2 linked regions of the Rubinisphaera italica genome follow. Each later gene encodes a partner of the first gene's protein in a complex. Links are inferred from orthologs where the notes say so. Each region holds a gene or a part of one and is shown on either strand. Other genes may lie near its edges.

Region 1 (11,249 bases):
GAGGCATCGGTAGTTCTTCAATCCGTTTCGGCATGCTGATCAGCTGATAACTTTTCTGCTTCGCCAACCACCAGGATTCCAGCATCGGCGTCGCCGTTCCGAGGACGAGCGGAATCCCCTCCATCGCTGCTCGCTTGCGGGCGACTTCGCGGGCGTGATATCTCGGCACCGTTTCCTGCTTGAATGTCGTTTCATGTTCTTCATCGATGACGATCAGGCCGAGCCGGGGCGTCGGAGCAAAAATCGCACTGCGGGCACCGACCACCACCTGCACATTTCCGGAGGCGATCTGCTGCCATTGCCAGTGGCGTTCACTGTCGGTCAGATGACTGTGCAGCACGGCGACCGAATCGAAACGTCTGCGGAATCGGCGGATCGTTTGAGGCGTCAGGCTGATTTCCGGAACCAGCACAATCGCTTGCCGTCCGAAATCGACCGCGTGCCGAATGGCGCGAATATAAACTTCCGTCTTCCCCGAGCCTGTCACGCCATGGAGCAGGAATGTTTGATCGCCCTTGTAATGATCGATTTTTCTTGGATCGGCGACCTCTTCAATTTCCGGCGTTTTGGTTGTCTTGCCATGATCAATCGCATGCGTGATCGCATCCAATGCTGCCTGCTGCTGATCGGCCAGAATCAAGTCAGCCTCCCGAGCCACCAGCTTTTCAGGAGGCTCATAGTTCATTCGCGTTTCACGAATCGCGGTGAGGATGTTCTTCTTGAGCAAGGTATTGATGGGAGACGTTCCGCATCCAGCCGACTGAGTAATTTCGCCAACCGGCAGAGGTTCGCCGGCATCGAGCAGCACATCGATCACCGCTCGCTGCTTGGCAGGTAGATTCAAGTCTTCCAGATTTGGTAAGACCTCAGGATCGATTTCCACGAGTTTGACCTGCCGTGTCCCGGCACTTTTTTTGACAGCCGCGGGAATGACCGCATGCAGAACCTGTCCCCAGGAGCAAAGATAGTACTCGGCAATCCATTTCGTCAGGCCGAGCATTTTTGCGTCGGCGATCGGCTCACGATCGAGAATGCTGATCAGCTCTTTGACATTCTTCCGCTTCGCAATCGCTTCGGGGGGGCCCTGTTCGCAGCCAACACAAAAGCCGATAGTCGGACGATCTCCACGACCAAACGGAGCCTGCACGCGCTGGCCGGGACGAATCATTTCCCGTAATGCGGGCGGGACGAGATAGTGATACACGGTTTCCATCGGCCGATTGAACACGATCGCCGCAAACAACTGATCTTCCCGATCAGCCCGCTGCCATTTCAGCTCGGCGGCATCCTCAAATAAATTCTGTTGTCGGCTCACTCGCGATGACCTCGTGCCAGATCAGAATCTGGAAACGATATTCCTTTAGGCACATTGACGGATTATTAACTCGTTCAATTCATCTTAACGGTTAGCCGACTTACTGCCAGTCGCCGTAGTTCAACAATGCAATGAGTTGTTGCGTGAAATGCATTTTGTGTAAGCAAGTTCCTGGGGGCACGTCACAGAACGAAGTGAGGTCGTGGCAATAACGGATGACCACACTCTTGGCGATGCTCAGGGACGTGCTACCCATTGAAGAAATTTATCCGGCGATCAATGTAGCAATCGGTCCGGTGCTGTCGGCGAATCTTTTCATCGGCAGCCCCAGCAGTTGAGCCTGAGTCAGCCAGAGATTGGACAGCGGTGTCCCTTCCGGCATATTGATGTGCTGACCGGAATAAACGCGTTTTCCGCCTCCTGCAACAATAATCGGAAGGTCGTTGTATTGATGTGTGGAACCATCTCCCAGCCCGGAGCCGTATGTGAACAAGGTGTTGTCGAGCAATGTGGAGCCGTCGGATTCCTGAATTGAGTCCATCTTTTTGAGCAGATACACATACTGTTCCATGTGGAAGCGATCGACTTTCAGCAGGTCGTCAATCATTTTGGTTTGATTGTGCGACATCTGATGATGACTGCGAGGGGTGTCAAACAGACTTTCAAATTTATAAGGCGTGTCCCAGCGTTCAGGACCAACCATGAAGGTTGTGACATTGGTCAATCCGGTCTGCAGAGCAACCACCATCAAGTCACCCATCAGACGAATATATTCTCCGCGAGGCAGGTACGCTTCAGGAGGTTCATCCAGTTTAACCAGCGAGAGTTCCGCCTTCATTTTCTCCAGTCGATCCATCTGCAGTTCAATGGTACGGATCGACTCAAAGTACTCGGTAAATTTCTCCCGGTCGGCTGAGCCCAGTTGTTTTCGCATCGCGCGGGCATCTTCGAGGACCAGATCGGTGATGTCTCGATACTGATCAATTTCCTGAGTCGAAAACAGACGGCGATACATTTTTCGGGGATCGCGGATCGAAGGAGCCAGATGTCCGGTGCCGTACCAGGAGATGTTGTCGAAATAAATCGATTCTTTATTATCGCGATGACTGTTGCAGCTGAATTCGAGTGTCGGGAATGGAGTTTGAGTTCCAATTTGATCGGCGACGAGATGATCGAGAGTCCGATTCAACGGCCAGGCCGTCCCTTTTATGGTATAAGGTTCGGCACTACTCAGGTAACACGATGCACATTGGGCATGCACGTCAGTCCCTTGCTGGAACGTCCGATCCATGCCCGTAATCAGATTGATCTTCTGCTGAAACCCATCCAGCGGCTGCATTGTGGGAGTCAATTCCGTAAGTGGTTTGACGCTGAAGTTGGGATCCTGCTTTCCGAGAGAGGTCATCACATTTCCCAGGTTTCCTTTCGGGATGATGTCCTCTGCTTCTCCAGGAAAAAATCCACGACGCACAACTCCAATCGGCACATAAAAATGAGCCATGCGTTGTGCTACAGTTTTTGATGGAGCAGCCGAGCAGAGACTCTCCATCCAAGGCAGAGACAGAGCTGCCCCGCTCATGCCGCGAAGAAAATTTCGTCGTGTTGTTCTTCTCATAGGAATGTCTTTTCGTTTGAGGGTGGCGGCGTTCTTGAAGAGAAGCTCTTGGTTTGAAATCCTCGGTGGCTTCCGCGTATGCGGAGCGCCCCCGCCGCCCACTTTATGATCTCAAATTAATTGTAGTTCTATTCCAAGGCTATATGAGCCTTCGGACCGGATTTGCTTTGGAACGGTTCGCTGAAAACAATCTGTTTGATCAGGGATTGAAATCGATACTCATCTGCGATAACCGACTGTGTCATTTCATCGAGTGCAATCTGATCGGCTGCTCCGAGTTCACGGGCTAGTGCGTACGAAAGCAAGTGCCCTGCCAGTGCCCGGGTGAAGCGATCTTTTTCCGTCAGGATCGCATCCTTAAATTCGATCACATTGTTGAACTGATGCTGCCGAAATAATGTGCCCTGCATGTCGATCTCTCGACCATTCTCATACTCATCACGCCAGACTCCAATCGGATTATAATTTTCCAATGCAAAACCGAGAGGATCTATCTGCTCGTGACACCCCTTGCAGTCGGAGCGTTCCCTATGCAGCGAGAGCCGTTCTCTTAATGTCAAATGTTCTTCGCCTTCGGCTGGTTTTTCACCGAGGGCAGGCACATTGGCTGGCGGAGGCTCGGGAGGATTATTGAAAATCACGCCGGCAATCCACGCACCTCTGGTAATCGGTTGAGTTCGTTCCGGTCCAGAAGTCATCGTCATCACGGCTGCATTGGTAATCAAGCCTCCGTTCCGGCGATCGGTCACAGGAACTCGATGGAAGGTCAATGTTGTCACCTCATCCCGTTTCTTATCCACGGGCTTGGTCGCGAGTTCTCCGTAAGCCTCTTCCAGCAAGATCGACCGATAAGTGAAGTCGGAATCAATGAATTGTGTGATCGGCTGGTTTTCAATGAGTACCGTTTCGAACAGCAGCAGCGGTTCGAGCATCATGTGCATGCTGTCGCGATACTTTGAAAAATAAAAATCGGGATATTTCCCGCGATCCGGCACCGAAGAAATGATCCGCTCCAACTGTAGCCATTGAGAGGGGAAACTATCGCAGAATCGTTTGATTTTCTTATCTTTGAGCATCCTCTCCACCTGGACGTCAAGGACTTCTGGTTTGCTCAAGTCTCCGTTCGTCGCAAGTTCGAGCAGCATCTCATCGGGCAGACTCCCCCAGAGAAAAAAGGAAAGTCGAGAGGCGAGTTCAAAGTCATCGAGTAATTCCGATGTCTCATTAACATCAGTCTTATCGTAGAGATACAGGAAGTTTGGTGAAGCAATCGTCGCAGCTGCGACGGATTTCATCGCCTCAGGAAAGGGAACACCTGATTCAAGCTGATGCTGCACGTAGCCGATGTAACGCTCCAGTTGACTCTCGGCAACTGGCTGTCGAAATGCTTTGAAGAGAAATTTCTTGAGCCGATGTCTCACCTCCACCAATTGATCGACATCCGCTTTGGGAGCGGCAAAGAATTCTCGCCAGATGCCCACGTTTTTCGGTGTGAAATCAGGGCTCTCGACGATCGACTGCCCCAGCTTCAGAAATGCTTCCATCAATAGTGGTGATAGTGAAAGATGATCGCCTCGATTGTCGTAACCATGCTCTGCTCGAAGATCCTGCGGAAACGCGGCCACGCCCATCAGCCGTGGTTCGATCATTTGAGACTTCCCAAGCGGACGACACCCGACAGTCACAACCTCGGCCATTTTTCCCGTTTCGGGTTGAAAATAACCCTTGTGATCTCGCATCATTTTTTCTGGAAGAGTGAACACGATACACTTCAAATCAAACAGATCGACAACCGCATTGTTGTACTGAAAGCGGTTCATGCGGCGGATCGGTGTATGCAGATAGCGGCGTTCACTGGCGAGTGATTTGTGGAGCATGCTCTGAAACTGCATCACCAGTAACTGTCGATCTTGAGCAGCTAATTGAGGCTCATCTTCGGGAGGCATTTCCTGCAGATCGAGGACGTCGATCAGACTGCGTAACAGTTCACTGTTCGTTTTCAGATCATCGAGCGAAAGTTCCTGGAGATTGACTTCGCCGTAAATCTCCTCTTCTGCCCCATGGCACTTTACGCAATGCTTTTGGGTCAGTGACTGGAATGATTCTGAAAAATCTTCGGCAGAGTGCGTTGCGGAAGTGTTCAGCATCAAAACCAAAATCAGACTGGAGGCAATTGCAAGTCTCAGATTTTTGGCATTTAAAGCGGATTTCCACATATTGATATCGTTACCGAAATGGCTTAATTTTGAATGTAGACAAACGATCAATCAATATATTCGCATGCGAGTGTGATTGCAAGATGCATCTGACTTGGACAGTTTGGAATGGGAAGCCGAGTGGTTCTGTGTCGACACGCTTTTCGTCTGCGTTATGGTAGTTATACTTCTTTATGACGATGAATTATTGTTTAGACCATTTTCAAATGGTTTCTGCAGTCGCTTGGACACCAAATGTCCTAAAAACACTGTGTTTGCTCCTGCTAGACGCTGAAGTTAATTTTTGAATATGTTCTAGAAGATGAATCAATGAGATTTGATCAAGAGTCGAGACTTTGAGTTCGATTTAAAGAGAAACCTCATTTTTAATTTGCTCCATTGAGCGGGATTTATACTGAGAGACCAGACAATTCCATGCCGCATCGTGGTGTTGCAACTCAGACTATGCCTTAGAAAGACCATATCGGATGGCTATTGAATTCAAATTACCGGAAGTTGCCGAGGGTGTGACCTCTGCCGATATCGCAGAGATTCATGTTTCTGAGGGCGATACGATTAAAGCCAATCAGGTTGTCGCCGAAGTGGAAACCGAAAAAGCTCTCGCGGAAATTGAGTGTCCCCATGCGGGGACGGTCGTGAAGGTTCACGTCTCTGCCGGAGATTCGGTGCCAATCGGTGCGACGCTGTTCACCATTGAAGAAGGTAGCGGTGGCGGGAAGAGTGAAGAGAAAAAAGAGGAACCAGCCGCAAAGCAGGAACCGGAAACGAAAGAACCGCCCAAATCGGCTCCAGAATCCAAACCAGCCCCAACTCCGCCTGCTCAATCCGCCTCGCCATCTCCTGTAAAGGAAGTTTCGGCCACATCGGGCGATCAAGAAAATCGTCCCCCTGCCCCAGCTGGCCCGGCGACTCGCAGAATGGCCCGCGACCTTGGCGTCGATTTGTATCAAGTGAATGGGAGTGGACCTGGGGGACGAATCTCTCAGGAAGATGTTCAGGCTTACGTCAAAGCTCGATTAACTGCCCCGGCTGCGTCTGGTGGTTCCGGTAGCGGCCCGATGGCGGCTCCGGCTCTGCCTGACTTCAGCGAGTTTGGACATACGCATCGTGAAGCGTTGAACAAAATCGGCAAAATGGCCGCCCAGCATCTCTCGATGTCCTGGAATGTTATCCCACATGTGACACAGCAGGACATGGCCGATATCACGGATATCGAACTGGCTCGCAAGCAGTTCCTGCAGGGAACCGGCAAAAACGGTCCAAAGGTGACAATGACCGCCATCGCTGTCAAAGCCGCAGTGACGGCTCTCAAAACTTTCCCGAAATTCAATTCGAGTCTCGACCCCCAGACTAACGAAATCGTTTACAAAGACTATTTCAATATTGGGATCGCCGTAGATACCGAAAACGGTTTGGTTGTGCCTGTCGTGCGGGATGCTGATAAGAAGTCACTCTTGCAGATCGCACTTGAAGTAACGGAACTGGCCAACAAAGCCCGTGATCGCAAGCTCTCCATGAACGACATGAAGGGGGGCACGTTTACGATCACGAATCTGGGAGGCATTGGCGGAACCGGATTTACACCGATCGTGAGTTATCCAGAAGTGGCGATACTCGGAATGTCTCGCGGGCAGAAAGAATTGAAACTGTTCGATGGAGAACTCGAAGAACGACTGATCCTGCCATTGTCGCTTTCGTATGATCACCGGGTGATCAATGGAGCCGACGCCGCTCGATTCATTGTGAAGTTGTCCGCATTACTTTCCGATCCATTCACCCTACTCTCAGAATGTTAATGCGTTTTGTTCGTGAGTTGCATAGAAGAGGGTGATGGGGACGCTCTCGAAGAGAAGCCCCCGAAACCTATAACTCCGGGGGCTTCCGCTAAAGCGGAGCGCCCTCGCCACCCCGGGTTGAATTTTCCAGATCAATATCAAATTAGGTCCGCACTGCGGATCTTACAGAGCGGCTGATGTTGTCGCGTTGAGGAAATCGATTGATGTCAAATTCTGATTTACATGCTGAAGTTGTCGTTCTGGGAGCGGGTCCTGGGGGATATCCCGCCGCTTTCGAAGCAGCCGATAAAGGGAAAAAAGTCATTCTCGTTAACGACGATGTCGCACCCGGCGGTGTTTGTCTCAACCGGGGATGTATTCCTTCCAAAGCGTTGCTGCACGTCGCTAAGTTGCTCAATGAATCGAAAGAAGCAGCCGAGTGGGGCATCAAGTTTGCAGAGCCGGAAGTCGATCTGGATAAGCTGCGAGACTTTAAAAATGGAGTCGTGACTGGATTAACGGGTGGGATTCGTTCGCTCTGCAAAACTCGCAAAGTCGATTTGGTCGAAGCCAGAGGAAGTTTTCTTAATTCCAATGCGATGGAGCTGAAATACAAAGATGGCTCGACGGGCAAGCTCACCTTCGATATCGCCATCGTTGCTACAGGTTCGCTCCCCGCAATGCCCGGTATATTCAACATTGGCGATGAACGGGTGATGGATTCGACTGGTGCACTCGAGTTGAAAGATGTTCCCGAAAAAATGCTTGTCATTGGTGGCGGCTACATCGGTCTCGAAATGGGCTCCGTTTATGCCGCACTCGGTTCCGAAGTGACAGTTGTCGAAATGACCGATGGCTTGTTACCGGGAGCTGATCGGGATCTGGTGAAACCGTTGCAGAAACGATTGAGTCATCAACTCAAATCAATTTATCTATCGACGAAAGTGAACAGCCTCAAAGCAACGAAAGAGGGAATCGTCGCGGAACTCGAAGGGGCGGATGCCCCTGCCGAGATGACGTTTGACCGGGTTCTGGTCTCTGTCGGACGCCGTCCGAATGCCGGTAATATTGGCCTGGATAAAACAAAAGTCAAAGTGACCGACAAGGGCTTTATCGAAGTTAATAAGCGTCAGCAAACAAGCGATCCTGCCATCTATGCAATCGGAGATGTGGCTGGCGAACCGATGCTCGCTCACAAAGCGACACGCGAAGCGAAAGTCGCAGTCGATGTCATTCTGGGAGAACCTGCTGAGTTCGATTGCATCGCAATTCCGGCAGTAGTGTTTACTGATCCCGAACTCGCCTGGTGTGGCATTACGGAAGCGGAAGCTCAACGCGATGAGCGGGAAGTGACCGTTGTTCGTTTTCCCTGGGCAGCTTCTGGTCGTGCTCAAACAATTTCACGCACGGAAGGTTTAACGAAGTTAATCTTCGATCCCAAAACCGAGCGAATTCTCGGCATGGGAATCGTCGGCCCGGGAGCAGGTGAAATGATTGCCGAAGGCGTTCTGGCTGTCGAAACAGCAGCAGTTGCTCGCGATATCGCGGAGAGTATTCACGCTCATCCAACCCTTTCGGAAACCGTGATGGAATCGGCTGAAGGATTGTTCGGACAGGCAACACACTACTTCCGACCAAAGAAATAGGTGTAGGTCAGGCACTGCCTGACAACAAAAAAGTTGGCACATCAAATAGGAACAGCGGGTGGCGGGGGCGCTCTCAAAGAGAAGTCCCCGAGGCGTTAATCATTCGGGGGCTTCCGCTGAAGCGGAGCGCCCCCGCCACCCCATTTCCAATGATGTCGAGTTTGCGGATCGGAAAGTTGGGAAACGAATGATAAGTGAATCGACGTGTGCAATGCAGTGTCGGGCGAAAGTGATTTCACTCGCTACGCTCTCTCAGGAAAACTATCGCGTTCGGCTCGAATGTCCGGAACTGGCTCAGGTCATTCTTCCGGGCCAGTTCTTCATGCTTCGCTCTCCCGATCGTACCGATCCCCTGCTCGGTCGGCCTTTTGCTCTTTACGATACGTATCTGGAAAATGGTAAACCAGTTGGGATCGATGTCGGGTTTCATGTCGTTGGTAAGATGACCGCACTTCTTGAAGACGTTCAGCCCGGTCAGAACCTGGAAATCTGGGGACCACTCGGCAATGGGTTTCCGGAATTGGAGACCAAACATCTGATTCAGGTCGCTGGTGGCATTGGATATACTCCGTTTGTCGCAGTCAGCCGGGAAGCCTTACTGCAGAAAAAGTATGGGCAAACCCAGCGGACAGGAATTCGAGCAGAACGAGCTTCCCTCATCTACGGAGTTCGCTCGGCCTGTTTTCAGGCGAATATGGATGACCTTTCCGATCTCAACGAACTTGACATTCAAATCTGCACCGAAGATGGTACCGCCGGTCATCATGGACTGGTAACCGATCTACTCAAACCGTTGCTCGAATCCGGATCAGCAGACGATCAAGTCGTACTGACATGTGGCCCGTTGCGTATGATGCAGGCGGTTTCAGAACTCTGTTCGAAATATGATGTCCGCTGCTGGGCCTCTCTGGAAACCCCAATGGCCTGTGGATTTGGGGCCTGCTTCAGTTGTGTCGTGCCCATCAAAACGGGCGAGGGTTCGTGGGACTATCGCCGCTCCTGTGTCGAGGGGCCGGTCTTTCCTGCCAAGGATATACTCTGGGGAGATATTTCCTGACAATCTGGTATAGTGATGGGCAGTTGAACACATTTGACTGTTCGTAAATCAGCGAAGGAAATCACAATGCCGCCTGAGCAAATCGTGATGATCGTGTTTTTGGTGATCGTGCTGATCATAGGCTTGATCATTCTTCTTTTGTTCGCCAATTTATTTCGCCTATGGCTCCAGGCGACCATGTGCGGAGCAAAAGTCTCACTCTTAAATCTAGTAGGCATGAAGTTGCGACGATCAGATTGCAAGCATGTCGTCAATATGATTTGCATGGCCAGGCAATGCGGGCTCGACATTCGCAATGACTACATCGAATCAGCCATCATCCAGGGAGCCGATGTTCAAACGGCTTTGATCACTCTGCAGCGTGCGAAAGAACGCGACATTGAGTTGAGTTGGGAAGATGCGATTTCCGAAGACACTCGCCGGCGAATCGTCGAAGCAAATCAACTGGCCGATTGAAAGCTCCTCTGCGAATTCTGCCGATATCGCCTGCCATATAATATCCAAGTTTTATTCGTGAGATGAAGCACAACTGACGAATCAGCTCCGCCACTAGCCGCCATACCGTCCAATTCCCGAAAACTCAGCGAATCAGAAAACTGAAAATTTGCACAAGCTATAAAGCTCTGTATCGTTAGGAGTACGAATTGAAGCTGATTGCCTGTTTTTGTGCAGTGTGTGATGGCGCGATCTCGAAGAACAGCCCAGAACTTTGGGGGCTTCCGCTGAAGCGGAGCGGGCCCGTCTCCCACTGTTTAATAAGCTCCGGTAAGTGGTGCGGGCTTTACCGGTTAGCGTGATTCCTGAATTGTGTAGTCATTTGTGTTCCACGCGGCTAAGCGGATTTCGTTGACGTTTGCGATCAATCGCTTTACTATCGGTCGATAGATCAAATTCTACCGATTTCAATTCAGGATTAGTCCGTACGTCAGGCACAGCCTGATCGACTGCTTACGACTTTTATAATCTCTTCAGATTGACAATTCAGACAAAATAACGGAGCTGCGTATGTCCGCCTCGGAATCTGGCAATATCGAAAGTGTTCTGCACGAAACCCGCGTTTTTCCACCTCCCGCCGAATTCACACCTCGGGTCAGCTTTAAGACGGAAGAGGAATACGAGCAGGCCTGGCAGCACGCCAAAGACAATCCCGCTGAATTCTGGGGCGAACTGGCTCAGGAAAATCTGACTTGGTTTGAACCGTTCACCTCGACGATGTCTGGTGAAATGCCAGAAACGAAGTGGTTTGAAGGGGGCAAAATCAATGCGAGCTATCAATGCCTGGATCGGCATATTGAAGCTGGCCATGGCAACAAAGCGGCTATTATCTGGGAAGGGGAACCGGGTGATACTCGCGTGCTTCGCTATCAGGATTTGCATCGGGAAGTTTGCCGGTTTGCCAATGTTCTGAAACGCATGGGGATTGAAGCTGGCGATCGCATTACAATTTACATGCCGATGGTTCCAGAACTGGCCATCGCGATGCTCGCCTGTGCCCGGATTGGTGCGACTCACTCAATCATTTTTGGCGGCTTCAGTGCCGATGCCGTCGCGGATCGAAATAACGATGCCGAAGCCAAACTAGTCATCACTGCCGATGCCGGCTGGCGTCGTGGCAAAGAAGTGCC
Region 2 (11,404 bases), 2.5 Mb from region 1 along the record:
AAAGAGGTCTACAAAAATGAGGAGAATTACAAAATCGTTTCAAATGCTGCAACTGTCGAAGCATTTACTATTGATCCCTCTTCCCAGTGGCAAAGTTGGGGCCAAGCCACTGTAGAGGATTATCCCATCATTGAAGGCCCAGTTGGATTAAATCCTGAGATTGCTTCTGAATTTATCAATTTTATGACTTCAAAAAAGTCTTTCAATGTGATTCTTGGCGCCAAGGGATGCAGGCCAATGCCGGGAGTAAGAATAAAATTTACTGGCAAAGTGAAGAGCATTGATGTACTGATCTGCTTTTTGTGCGCTCACCTTGGTGTGTTTGAAGATGGAGAACTGATTGGATGGGGAGATTTTGATTGCACAGAAAAACGCTTGATTCGCTTAGTGCAGAGTGTGTTTCCGGATGATCCGAAGATTCAGGAACTCTCTAAATAGATTTTCTCTGAATATTTTCTTGTCCCCAAGGGGGACCTTGGGGACAAGAAAATCCGACACACTCGCTTGCGCTTCGTGCTTGTAAATTCAGTCATCACTGAGAGTTCAAACTACCAGTTTCCAACTCCACCAGAGTTGATGTCTGGCCGCTCGATGATCCATTCGCGGCAATTGTTTCACCACGTTGAATCATGGCCGGAGCAGAAGCCTTGGAGTGATCCTTCCCCTTATAGACATTGAAATCGTTGAAGAAGAAGCGTTTTGCAATGCGATAAGCCCAGCTCTTTTCCGGAACTTCACTGCCGGGATTGTATTGAGAGGTGCGAACGGTCATCGCCTTCAGTTCCGGGAGAGCCGTCTTGCGGGCAGTCACATCTTTGGCGCCGTGCTTTTCGACAAGATTTGCCAGCAGGTCGGGACGTTCAAGCACAATGCAGCCTCGGGTGGTGTCGGCTGCCAGTTCGCGGAATTCTCGCAGGAAAGCCGAGCCGTTGATTTTTTCTTTGATCGTTCGGCCTTCTTCGTGGATCGAATCGGTACTGAATTGAATGATCGGGCAGGGTTCGACATCGCCCCATGGATTGATGTGATGCGTGATTCCCGTCGCAGCCGGGCAGAGCGCGCCCCCTTCGCCATCGAAGTAGGCATCGACAATGATGATTGGCTTTTTGGCACGCATCTCGACAACGAACTTGCGAGCGCGGAGTTGCTGTTCGGGAGTCAGACATAAATCGGGAGACGAATTCGGGCCCATCGGACGATAAACGTGAAACCAGGTGTACATCACGCCCATCTCGATCAGGCGATCGACCCACGATTCCTGCAGCAGATCGTCAATATTCGTCTGGCAAAGACTGGTGCAAACTCCAGTGAAGATTTTATTGTTCAGGCAATTCTGAATACCATCGATCGTTTTGTCATAAACACCCGCCCGCCCGCGACGTTCATCGCTGACGATTTCGTTGCCTTCAACACTGATCAGCGGCGTGACATTTCCCAGTTTACGCAGTCGTTTGGCAACTTCATCGGTTATGAAATGACCATTCGTAAAGACCTGGAAATAACAATCGGGGTGTTCGGCGAGCATATCGAGCAAGCCGCTGTGCATGAACGGTTCACCACCAACGATGCCGAAAAAGACATTCCCCTCGGCTTTGGATTCATTCACAAGCCGATGAAAGGCTTCCGGCTCAATTCGCTGTTGTTTGTGAGCGACATCGACCCAGCATCCCTGACACCGCAAATTGCAGCTGTTGATGATGGATACGTACAGAAATGGGGGGAAGTACTCGCCTTTTTTCATCCGTCTTTTATGCAACTGAACCGAGCGGCTCCCTTTCAGCCCCATGTTGTAGAACAATTTCCACAGCAAGCGTTTATCACTTTCCATGAGAATTCGCTTGGCCAACCGAAGGTACATATCTTATTCCTGTCGTGAAGTAATTCACTTAATGTTTGAATGAATAATATCATCATAACCATAAACCAGTGTCGATCTCGACCGAAATTGGATTTTAGGGTTGGACTCGCCAGATTTTGGACTTCAAAAGCACATCCATAATTGAATTCCTTGCGAACTTTATGAAAAACGAGGGTGGCGGGGGCGCTCTCGAAGAGAAGCCCCCGAATAGCAGAACAATGTTCGGGGGCTTCCGCTAAAGCGGAGCGCCCCCGCCACCCCAAAGTGAATTTGACTTAATTACGATTTGTTAGACGTTCTTGGATAAGTTTGTGCAGTCATCTCTTTCCTCAGGCTTATAGCATGGCTACGATGAATTTTTTATAATTGTTATACTTTCCTGTGACAGATGCACAATCCTCTGATGAGTCTGCAGTGCGGGGACCTCTTCCGCAGACATTAAGAGGCTGATGAGAGAATAGATACGGACTGATGGATTTCAGCTCATCGAAGGGACTGGCCAAAGAACTTGTTGTCATGCGGCTGATCACTAAAGATCAGGCGAATGCCAGCCTGCGTAAACTGGGTGGCAAGAATAAGACCGGCTCCGACCTGCTCGATGTGATGCTTGAAACGTCCGTACTCACGCCATTTCAGGTTGAAAGTATCAAACGACTCGATACCGATGTGCTCATTCTGGGTGGCTGTAAGTTGCTCTATCCCAATGCCGCAGGAAGTTTTGCACGGGTGTTTCGAGCAGAAGAAATTGAGACTGGAAAAGTCGTAGCCGTCAAATTGCTTCGGCATCGATGGGTTAATGATCCCGAAACAGTCGATTTGTTTCGGCGCGAAGCTGAACTCGGGATGAAACTGAAGCATCCGAATATCGTGCCGATTCACAGTGTTGGTTCTGAGAACGGCTATCACTTTTTCATCATGGATTTTGTTCAGGGAGGCAATCTCAAGGATTTCGTACAGATCCGCAAACAGATTGAACCTGCAGAAACCGTGAAATATGCGATTGATATGGCTCGAGGTCTCGAGTATGCCCTCAAGCTCGGGTTTACGCATCGCGATTTGAAAATGACCAATGTCGTTTTCAGCGTCGATGGGTCGGCCAAATTGATCGATTTCGGTTTGGCAACCGATGACGAATTGCTTGAAAAAGTTGGTGATGGAGGCGTCCAGCATGCTCTCGAATATTCGACACTGGAAAAGAAAACCGGAGCCCCCCGTAACGATCCCCGTAGCGATTTGTTCTTTCTGGGAACCATCCTTTATGAAATGTTACTGGGAGAACCGCCTTATCCTCGAACTCGCAGTCGAGAAGAACGCAAACAGATTACCCGCTATCGAAATATTCGTGCACTGAGCGATGCAATGCCCGGCTGCCCGAGGCAGGTTTCATTTATTATTGATCGTCTACTTCACATCAATCCTGATGAACGTTATCAGTCCCCGACCGAATTACTAACCGATTTGATGGAAGCAAAAGCTAAGCTCGATATGACTGCGGCGGCTCAGCAGAAAGATGAGGAATCGGGAGAATTGGAACTGCCTGAGGAAGTGATTCTGATGTGCATCGAACGCCGCCCTCGTGAGCAGGATGTCCTGCGAGATTATTTCAATCGGCATGGTTTTCGGGTGCTCGTTATTTCTGATGTCGAACGAGCAGTCAGGCGGATAAATACTGATCCGCCTCACATCGTTCTGTGTATGACGACCCTTCGGAATGGAGAAAATCTACAGGATGTCTACGAAGATTTGATTGCTGCTGTCTCGATCAAACGCATTCCGACCTTGATGATGGTTGCGGATGTGGATGCCGATCACAAAATACCAGCAGGTCGCGAAACCATTATTCATCTTCGTCCACAGCCAATGGCCTTAAGGGATATGCGAAAAGAATTAACAATTGTCGGTCAGCAGGCGGGGATTATTCCTAAAGAAGTCCCGAAATAATTTCTTTGGGCGAGTCGAGTCAGTAATGACTCGTACCCACCCGTCGCATGACTGCGCCAGCTCACCTGATTTCCTTAGAGTTGTAACAAACCTCAAATCTAACGCCTAATGCCTAATGCCTGACACCTTCGAACAAGAAGTTCTCGCTGTCTACGACTGGGTCGATGCCCAGGTCGCTGCTGCCAGTCCACGTTGTGATATCAGTGGACGATGTTGTCGGTTCAAAGACTATGGTCACAAACTCTTTCTAACCAGAATCGAAGCGGACATTCTGTTCCGTAAGGAACTGCCTACTGAACACAATACCCCTGAAAAAACGGCTCGCGAAGCGGTCAACCAGGCCTGCCCATATCAACACAAAGGCTTATGTACGGCTCGGGAAAATCGTCCGACGGGGTGCCGAATCTTCTTTTGCGACCCAGCTTATGACGAAAAATGCTGTGAAATAACCGAAGCAGCGATTCTGCAACTAAAAAAATTACATGAAAAGTATCATAAGCCATGGGAGTATAATGAGTTATCTCATTTTTTTGACCAGTCGAATCGTGAATTCCTATCCAATGAGCCCAATGAGCGGGTTGACAGTAAATCCTCACTGTGAATACACTTAGATCGCTCCCGGTGTGGGAGGGGTTGTTTGCAGTCGAGCCAGGATAAGGGATTTTCAGCCGTGACTAAAAAAGAGATTGTGAAGGCGATTTCTGAAGAACTCGGCCTGACGCAATTGCAAACGAAAGCGATCGTGCAGAAGACGTTCGAGTCGATCATCGATACGCTGGTGGAAGATCCCAAGCATCGCATCGAACTGCGTAACTTCGGCGTTTTTGAAGTGAAAAAACGTGCCGCCCGGAAAGCTCGTAATCCCCGCACGAATGAACGGGTCGATGTCGAAGAGAAGTACGTCGTGACCTTCAAGCCGGGCAAAGAGATGGAAGAACGCGTCAGCCAGCTGATGCTCGATAAAGAACGCCAGGCCGCTGAAAGCGAAAACGTTTCTGCATCAGCAGAAATCAGTCCTTCGACTCCCATTGAATCGACTCCAACTGCACCACTTTCCGATGTGCCACCAGAAAGTTCACCGGCTGAAGAGATTGCAGAAATCGAATCTCCACCGGTTTCTTCGCCTTATAATCAGTAGGCTGAATCTACTTAATGCAGATGCAAGTGGCACAGACATTCCTGTCTGTGCTTTTTTTGTTGGATAATTGCTTTTTGGTCAGTCGTGTGTCAAAGAGTGGACATGCAGTCACGCTCTGTCTCCATCAACATGGCAAAATCGGAAAAATCGGCATATTTTACCTGATTCGATTCACTATGAGTTTCCGTAAAGACGATATCAACACCAGAGAGACATCCTCTGTCGAGGGGTAAATTATACGTCATCAGCAATTCTCTGTTGGAATTGTGAAACGCCCCCCAGATTCAGACTGACTGTGTGCAAACGAGATGACATCGTTTGTGTGTTGCATGGAGGCGACAATGCGGAGATTCATTTGCATCCTCATACTGGTTGCGATTGCCGGGACTCAGGTCGGCTGTTTTGTACCGATCTGGTCGGCAGAACGCGACCGCCGAGCACGCCAATTGATCTATCAATCTGAATCCTTCCGGCACGTTCCCAATATCTGGGAACGCATCTGGGGTTTGGATATGCCCGATCTGGCGACACCGTACCGAACTCACGGCGGCGTGATCTAGAGCATTATGCATGTGCAAACACTGGTTCATAATGCTCCGGCGAACCGAGCCAGTCATGGCTCGGGTTTTGCCATGATCATTGTTCAGTGATAGTAGATAATTTCCAGCCAATATGGGCCTGGCGCGACTTCATTTGTATCAGTACAAGTCGGGCGATACACTTTGGCTGTGAAATCACTTGAGAATCATTAACGCTCAGCGTGTTTATTCACGTTGAGCGTTTTTTTGATTCTGCAGCAGTACCTGACCGACAGTAATTGAATCCGTGACTGATACTTCCCTGAATGTGACCTTGGGACGACTTCGTCTCCGAAATCCAATCCTGACCGCGTCCGGCACGTTCGGATATGCACGGGAAATGGCTCCCTTCGTCGATTTCAAAGAGCTCGGCGGCATCATCCCCAAAACAGTCACCCGGGAAGCCCGAATTGGAAATCCGCCGCCTCGCACTATCGAAACTGCATCGGGCATGCTCAATTCTATCGGGCTCGATAACGACGGACTTGATGTCTTCATCCAGAAGCATATCCCTTACCTGCAGGAACTCGATACGGCTGTCATTGCGAATATCGCCGGTCGAAGTGTCGAAGATTACCAGACGATGGCCGCAAAACTGGCACCTTTCGAGAAGCTGGCGGGGCTCGAACTGAATATCTCCTGTCCGAATGTAAGTGGTGGAGTCGATTACGGTACAAATCCCGAATCGACGGAAGAAGTTGTGAGAGCTGTCCGCAATGCGTGCGATCATCCCATCATCGCCAAATTGACGCCCAATATCACGAATATCGTCCCGATTGCCGATGCTGCCAAACGAGGCGGAGCCGATGCGGTTTCACTGATCAATACTCTCCAGGGAATGGCGATTAACTGGCGAACCCGAAAACCGATTCTCGGAAACATTATGGGCGGTTTGAGTGGACCAGCTATCAAACCTGTTGCATTACGGATCGTTCATCAAGTCAAGCGAGCCGTTGATATTCCGATTATTGGTGTCGGAGGCATATCAAGCATCGATGATGTGATGGAGTTTCTGGTCACAGGGGCTTCAGCAGTGCAGGTCGGCACGGCTACTTTTTTCAATCCCTCTGTCAGTGGCACATTAACGCAACAACTACGCAGTGTGATGCAGGAACAAGGTATAGAACGTCTCGAAGATTTCATCGGAACCTTACGCATCGACCAGCAACCGCGATCTCCTGTGATGGAATCGACCAATATTGCCAAAAATTAATTTTCCGACTGAATCATTAGCACGTATCTCGTGTCTGACATATTACATGGGTGGCGGGGGCGCTCTCGAAGAGAAGCCCCCGAAAAGTTGATACGTCACGGGGGCTTCCGCTAAAGCGGAGCGCCTCCGCCGCCCAATCATCACTACTAATAAAGCAGCGAAATTACCGATGCGAGTACTTTCCGGCATTCAACCGACAGGCCGATTTCACTGGGGCAACTATTTTGGTGCCATCCAGCAATACATCGCTCTGCAAAACAACGAGCAAGCTTTCTACTTCATTGCTAATCTACATGCACTGACTACAGTTCGCGATCCAGCTCTCCTTCAGGAATACGTCTGGGAAGCAGCGGTCGATTTGTTGGCATTGGGTTTAGATCCTGATCAGGCTAGCCTGTTTGTGCAGTCTGATGTGCCGGAAATTTCTGAGCTGACTTGGTTGCTGATGACGGTCACTCAAATGCACCTCCTCGAAAAATGCCATGCCTATAAAGATAAGAAGGCCAAGGGGATTGCAGCCGATGCCGGTCTGTTCACATATCCTGTTCTGATGGCTGCCGACATTATTTTGTACGACAGCGATGTCGTTCCGGTTGGGAACGATCAGGTACAGCACATCGAAGTGACCCGGGATGTGGCCCAGCGATTTAATCATCTCTACGAAACTGAAGTGTTCGTATTGCCTAACGCAAGTGTGCTCGATCAGACCGCTAAAGTTCCCGGCACCGATGGCGAGAAAATGTCGAAAAGTTATAACAATACCATCGAAATCTTTTTGCCAGAAAAGAAGCTGAAAAAGAAGATCAATTCGATCAAAACCGATTCCAAAGCCGTCGAAGATCCCAAAGATCCCGAGTCCTGCCCGGTTTATGCTCTGTATCGTCTGTTTGCGGATGAGCAACATCAGCAGGAATTGGCAGAACGTTATCGAGCCGGTGGAATGGGATACGGTGAAGCTAAAAAACAGGTGTTGGATGCTGCTCTGGAGTACTTCGGCGAGGCTCGTGAAAAACGACTGCAACTCGAAGCGGATCCCGATTATGTTCGAGATGTCCTCAAAGCCGGAGCAAAAGCCGCCAGGGAGAAGGGCCGTACTGTTCTGGAACGTGCCCGGGATGCCTGCGGTCTGAAACAGTTTGCGACTGGTCAATAGATATTTGAACAAAGGTTGGCTGGGGGCGTAGCGAAGCAAAGCCCCAGAGTTGCAGACATAAAATTACAAGCACGAAGCGCAAGCGAGTGTGTCCACTAATGCCGTTTAGACACACTCGCTTGCGCTTCGTGCTTGTATTCTCAACATCAAATCATTTCACTCGTTCCCAAGGAGGACCTTGGGAACGAGTACAACATGACCTGCTCATGGTGGACTCCTGATCGCCAAGAATCTCCCAGTCCGAAAAATTCACACGAAATTCTTTGAGAATCTGAGGGAATGGGGATAGGGAACTGGAAACAGAATGGCGCATGGGTATGATAAAGTTGTATGCGAGAGATACCATCAGTTCTTTGCAGCTGCTGCATAAAAGTACGATCCGTAGCCGATTGCACATCAAAATCTGAGTTTTGAATTCCTCCGGCTGCTCGAATCCCATTAAAATGGGCTCCCCTGATTATCGCTGACTCTTTCGGAACGTAAATTCATGGCCGAACTGTTTCACGAATGTGGCATTGCTGCGGTTTATCATCTCATTCACGATGATGTCTCCCCGCTTGTCCCAAATAACGACCAGAATCAAACAGCCGCTTTGATTCCTCGCCTGCTCCTCGATATTCAGAATCGAGGTCAGCTCGCAGCCGGAATGACGAGCTACAACACCGAGCGAAAGCAGCTCATCCGCACTCATAAAGATATTGGCGGAGTGAATGAAGTTTTCCGACTGGGACGCAAAGAAAAAGCCGAGCAACTGATCAAAGAGTACAACGGACGAGCCGCCATTGGCCACGTTCGCTACGCCACCTGCGGCACCGATGACCGCAGTTATGCACAACCGTTTGAACGTTCTCATGTGCAAAAATCCAAATGGTTCAGTTTTGGATTCAACGGCCAACTGGCCAACTATCAGAAACTTCGAGAGCAAATTGAAGAACAGGACGATTTCCATCTGGCTCGTGAAACCGATACGGAAATCATTATGCATCTGCTCTCTCAGGATTTCTCAATTCATGGCCGAGGCGATCTCGTCGGCACCATGAGCCGCATGAGTAAAAAACTCGATGGTGCTTATAACATTGTCTTCCTTAATGCTCGCGGCGATATGTTTATTGCTCGCGATCCTCTTGGCATCCGTCCAGTCTGTTATGCGATTGATGGCCCGATGTTTGCCGCGGCCAGCGAAAGTGTCGCGCTCTGGAATCTCGGTTTCGACAATTCCAGCATACGCACTCTTGAACCGGGTGAAATGATTCTCGTTCAGCATGGTCGCATCGAAAAACATCGATTTGCCGAAAGTCCTCGAAAAGCACATTGTTTCTTCGAATGGATCTACTTCGCCAACGCCGCCAGCTCTCTCGACGAACGCAGCGTCTATCTTTCACGAACACAACTCGGCGTACATCTGGCCAAGCAGGAAAGGCTGGAAATCGACGAAGATACTATTGTCGTTCCCGTTCCGGATACCGCCAAGTCTGCTGCTTCTGCGATGGCCTACGAACTGAATATTCCGTGTCTGGAAGGTTTGATGCGAAATCGTTATGTCGGGCGAACATTTATTGAATCGAAAGATCGAGCCGACAAAGTCCGCCTGAAATTCACTCCGCTCCCAGAAGTCTTCCGCAATCGCAAAGTGATTCTCGTCGAAGATTCGATCGTCCGCTCGACGACAATGAAAGGACTGATCGATCAAATCCGAGTTCGTGGTGGAGCCAAGGAAATTCACGTCCGCGTTGCCTGTCCGCCGATTATCTCTCCCTGCTTTTATGGCATCGATATGTCCAACATCGGCGAATTGTTCGCACCGAAATTCATGGACGGCCCGGAAATGACCCCGGCTATCGAAGCAGCGATGGCGAAAAAACTGGGAGCCGACTCCTTGCGATATCTTCCAATTGACACATTGCACGAAAGCATTGGCATCGAGGAAAGCTCACTCTGTCGTGCATGCGTCAATTCCGAGTATCCGACCGAAGCAGGTCGCGAACTGTATCAGCTGGCTCTTGAATACAAAGACGATCCTGAACGTGCACAAAGCGAGCGGGCTTATGATGTTCAGACTTTGATGTCGACGCGGTCTTAAAACTATGTATTGCTTAGTTGACTGTAGCAACCTGTCCTTCTCCATGGGGAGCGGTGTTCTTTCCTTCTCCTTGGGGAGCGGTTTCCTTTCCTTCTCCTTGGGGAGAAAGTGGCCGAAGGCCGGATGAGGGGGGCGCTTCGATGTTTTTATTGTAATCAACATCGATTGCCCCTCGCCCTAACCCTCTCCCGGAGGGAGAGGGGACTTCGAGATTGAGAAGAACGCTGATTGTGAACCCACTCAATTCTTCTTTTCAAACTTAGGATCTGGTTTTGCTTCGATAGGCCCGATCACGATCGGCTTAACGCCCGTGCCTTCATAACCTTTTTCCGGTTTACCGTTTTCCTGCAGGTGATTGGTTGCCCAGAGGACGCCTCGGGAAACAACATCCAGCCAGACGTCGGTGTTCATGGTCTCGTTATGATGTCCCAGTGAAGTACCGAACATTTTTGTGCCACCGAATTGATTCGACCAGATCACCACCATGTCACGTTCATTCTCCGCACTGTAAGCAGTGGCCAGTGGCGTGCAGTTCTCCCAGATTTTATCGATCTGATAGAGCTCACCGTTCGGTGTTTCCCATTTCTCTGGAAACGCTTTCATGATCGGATTATCAGGAGCCTGATTCACGACATCGAGGGAAAGTTTGGCTCTGTCGTGACGAACGGAAGTCAGTCCGATTGCTTCTCGCCAGGAGTCCGCCCCTTTAGTTGAGTTGCGGTAACTGTGTAATGCACAGTGAATGAAGACGCCTGGTGTTCCGCCATAGTGAGCAGCCGCAACCGATTTCACAAATTCATCATCTGTCACACCACCAAAACATTCGTTGTGGACAATGATTTCGTAATCCTTGGCCCAGCCTTCCTTTTCGTAGACAGAAACCTTGTGATCTTTCCCCGAACCTCCTTCGTGGACAATATCCCAGCTGATACTTAATCGTTGGCTTAAACCTTCGGTAATGATTCGTTTCTGATTTTCGTAATCGTGACAGCACCCTCCAGTGATCAAGAGACCTTTCAGTTTGGTTGGGGCTTTCGTTTTAGTATCGTCTGCAATCACACGATTTGAAGTTGTCAAATTCAGACAGGCCGTAAGCAGGAGTATCAGAAGAGGAATTGATCGCATGTAAAATCCTTTGTTCAACAATGATTTTGATATTTGGTTTGAATAGTGACTGACTTTCAGACTCCCTATCATTCCCAGAAGGACTCAAGAGTGCAACTCATATGAAGTGATCCTGTTGTGTTGACTCGCTCGGCAGTCTTTCTCATGATGAAATCGAAAAGACAAACGCCAAAATCCAGATAGATTGAAACGGAGCCTTAATGCGATACTTGTATATGATGATCGGACTATTTTTTGGCATAGCCAATATCGCTCAGGCTGCTGACAAGCCAAACATCCTTTTTCTATTTGCTGACGACCAACGAACAGACACCATTG

The links.
Region 2: the proteins of Pan54_RS23605 (region 1) and Pan54_RS13855 are in contact, whole or in part, in a crystal structure (PDB 5UE9), measured with the Lactococcus lactis proteins. The link is inferred for Rubinisphaera italica from one-to-one orthologs. Residues at the interface, in WP_023189152.1 of Lactococcus lactis: Leu4, Gln5, Ala47, Ser48, Met49, Leu50, Leu51, Arg52, Arg53, Met95, Leu98, Arg223, Met224, Ala225, Cys226, Ile228, Gly229, Ala230, Cys231, Tyr232, Ala233, Val235, Glu236, His237, Asn243, His244, Ala245, Lys247, Glu250; in WP_025017116.1 of Lactococcus lactis: Gly25, Phe27, Phe29, Glu32, Tyr33, Lys35, Tyr36, Lys48, Phe56, Thr60, Pro61, Arg62, Val63, Ala64, Glu65, Thr66, Ala67, Ser68, Gly69, Met70, Ile74, Gln77, Pro223, Glu251, Phe274, Ala275, Pro277, Phe278.

The regions. Positions count from the first base shown.
Region 1 is NZ_SJPG01000001.1:6,156,237-6,167,485, forward strand. What follows is about bases 7,814-10,624. They hold Pan54_RS23605 (dihydroorotate dehydrogenase electron transfer subunit), read left to right. Parts: upstream 7,814-8,625; coding sequence 8,626-9,624; downstream 9,625-10,624. Other genes in these bases: lpdA (dihydrolipoyl dehydrogenase), read left to right, coding at 7,814-8,567; Pan54_RS23610 (flotillin-like FloA family protein), read left to right, coding at 9,691-10,080. Also shown: replication restart helicase PriA, read right to left, coding at 1-1,315; Pan54_RS23585 (DUF1552 domain-containing protein), read right to left, coding at 1,581-2,930; Pan54_RS23590 (DUF1592 domain-containing protein), read right to left, coding at 3,059-5,146; Pan54_RS23595 (2-oxo acid dehydrogenase subunit E2), read left to right, coding at 5,614-6,942; more of lpdA, read left to right, coding at 7,146-7,813; acs (acetate--CoA ligase), read left to right, coding at 10,630-11,249.
Region 2 is NZ_SJPG01000001.1:3,708,580-3,719,983, reverse strand. Bases 4,780-7,745 are described here. They hold Pan54_RS13855 (dihydroorotate dehydrogenase), read left to right. Parts: upstream 4,780-5,762; coding sequence 5,763-6,728; downstream 6,729-7,745. Other genes in these bases: trpS (tryptophan--tRNA ligase), read left to right, coding at 6,898-7,745; Pan54_RS13860 (hypothetical protein), read left to right, coding at 5,279-5,497; Pan54_RS13865 (HU family DNA-binding protein), read left to right, coding at 4,780-4,937. Outside these bases: Pan54_RS13885 (hypothetical protein), read left to right, coding at 1-438; Pan54_RS13880 (radical SAM/SPASM domain-containing protein), read right to left, coding at 533-1,858; Pan54_RS13875 (serine/threonine protein kinase), read left to right, coding at 2,330-3,799; Pan54_RS13870 (hypothetical protein), read left to right, coding at 3,915-4,400; more of Pan54_RS13865, read left to right, coding at 4,470-4,779; more of trpS, read left to right, coding at 7,746-7,881; Pan54_RS13845 (amidophosphoribosyltransferase), read left to right, coding at 8,369-9,961; Pan54_RS13840 (ThuA domain-containing protein), read right to left, coding at 10,202-11,086; Pan54_RS13835 (sulfatase-like hydrolase/transferase), read left to right, coding at 11,287-11,404.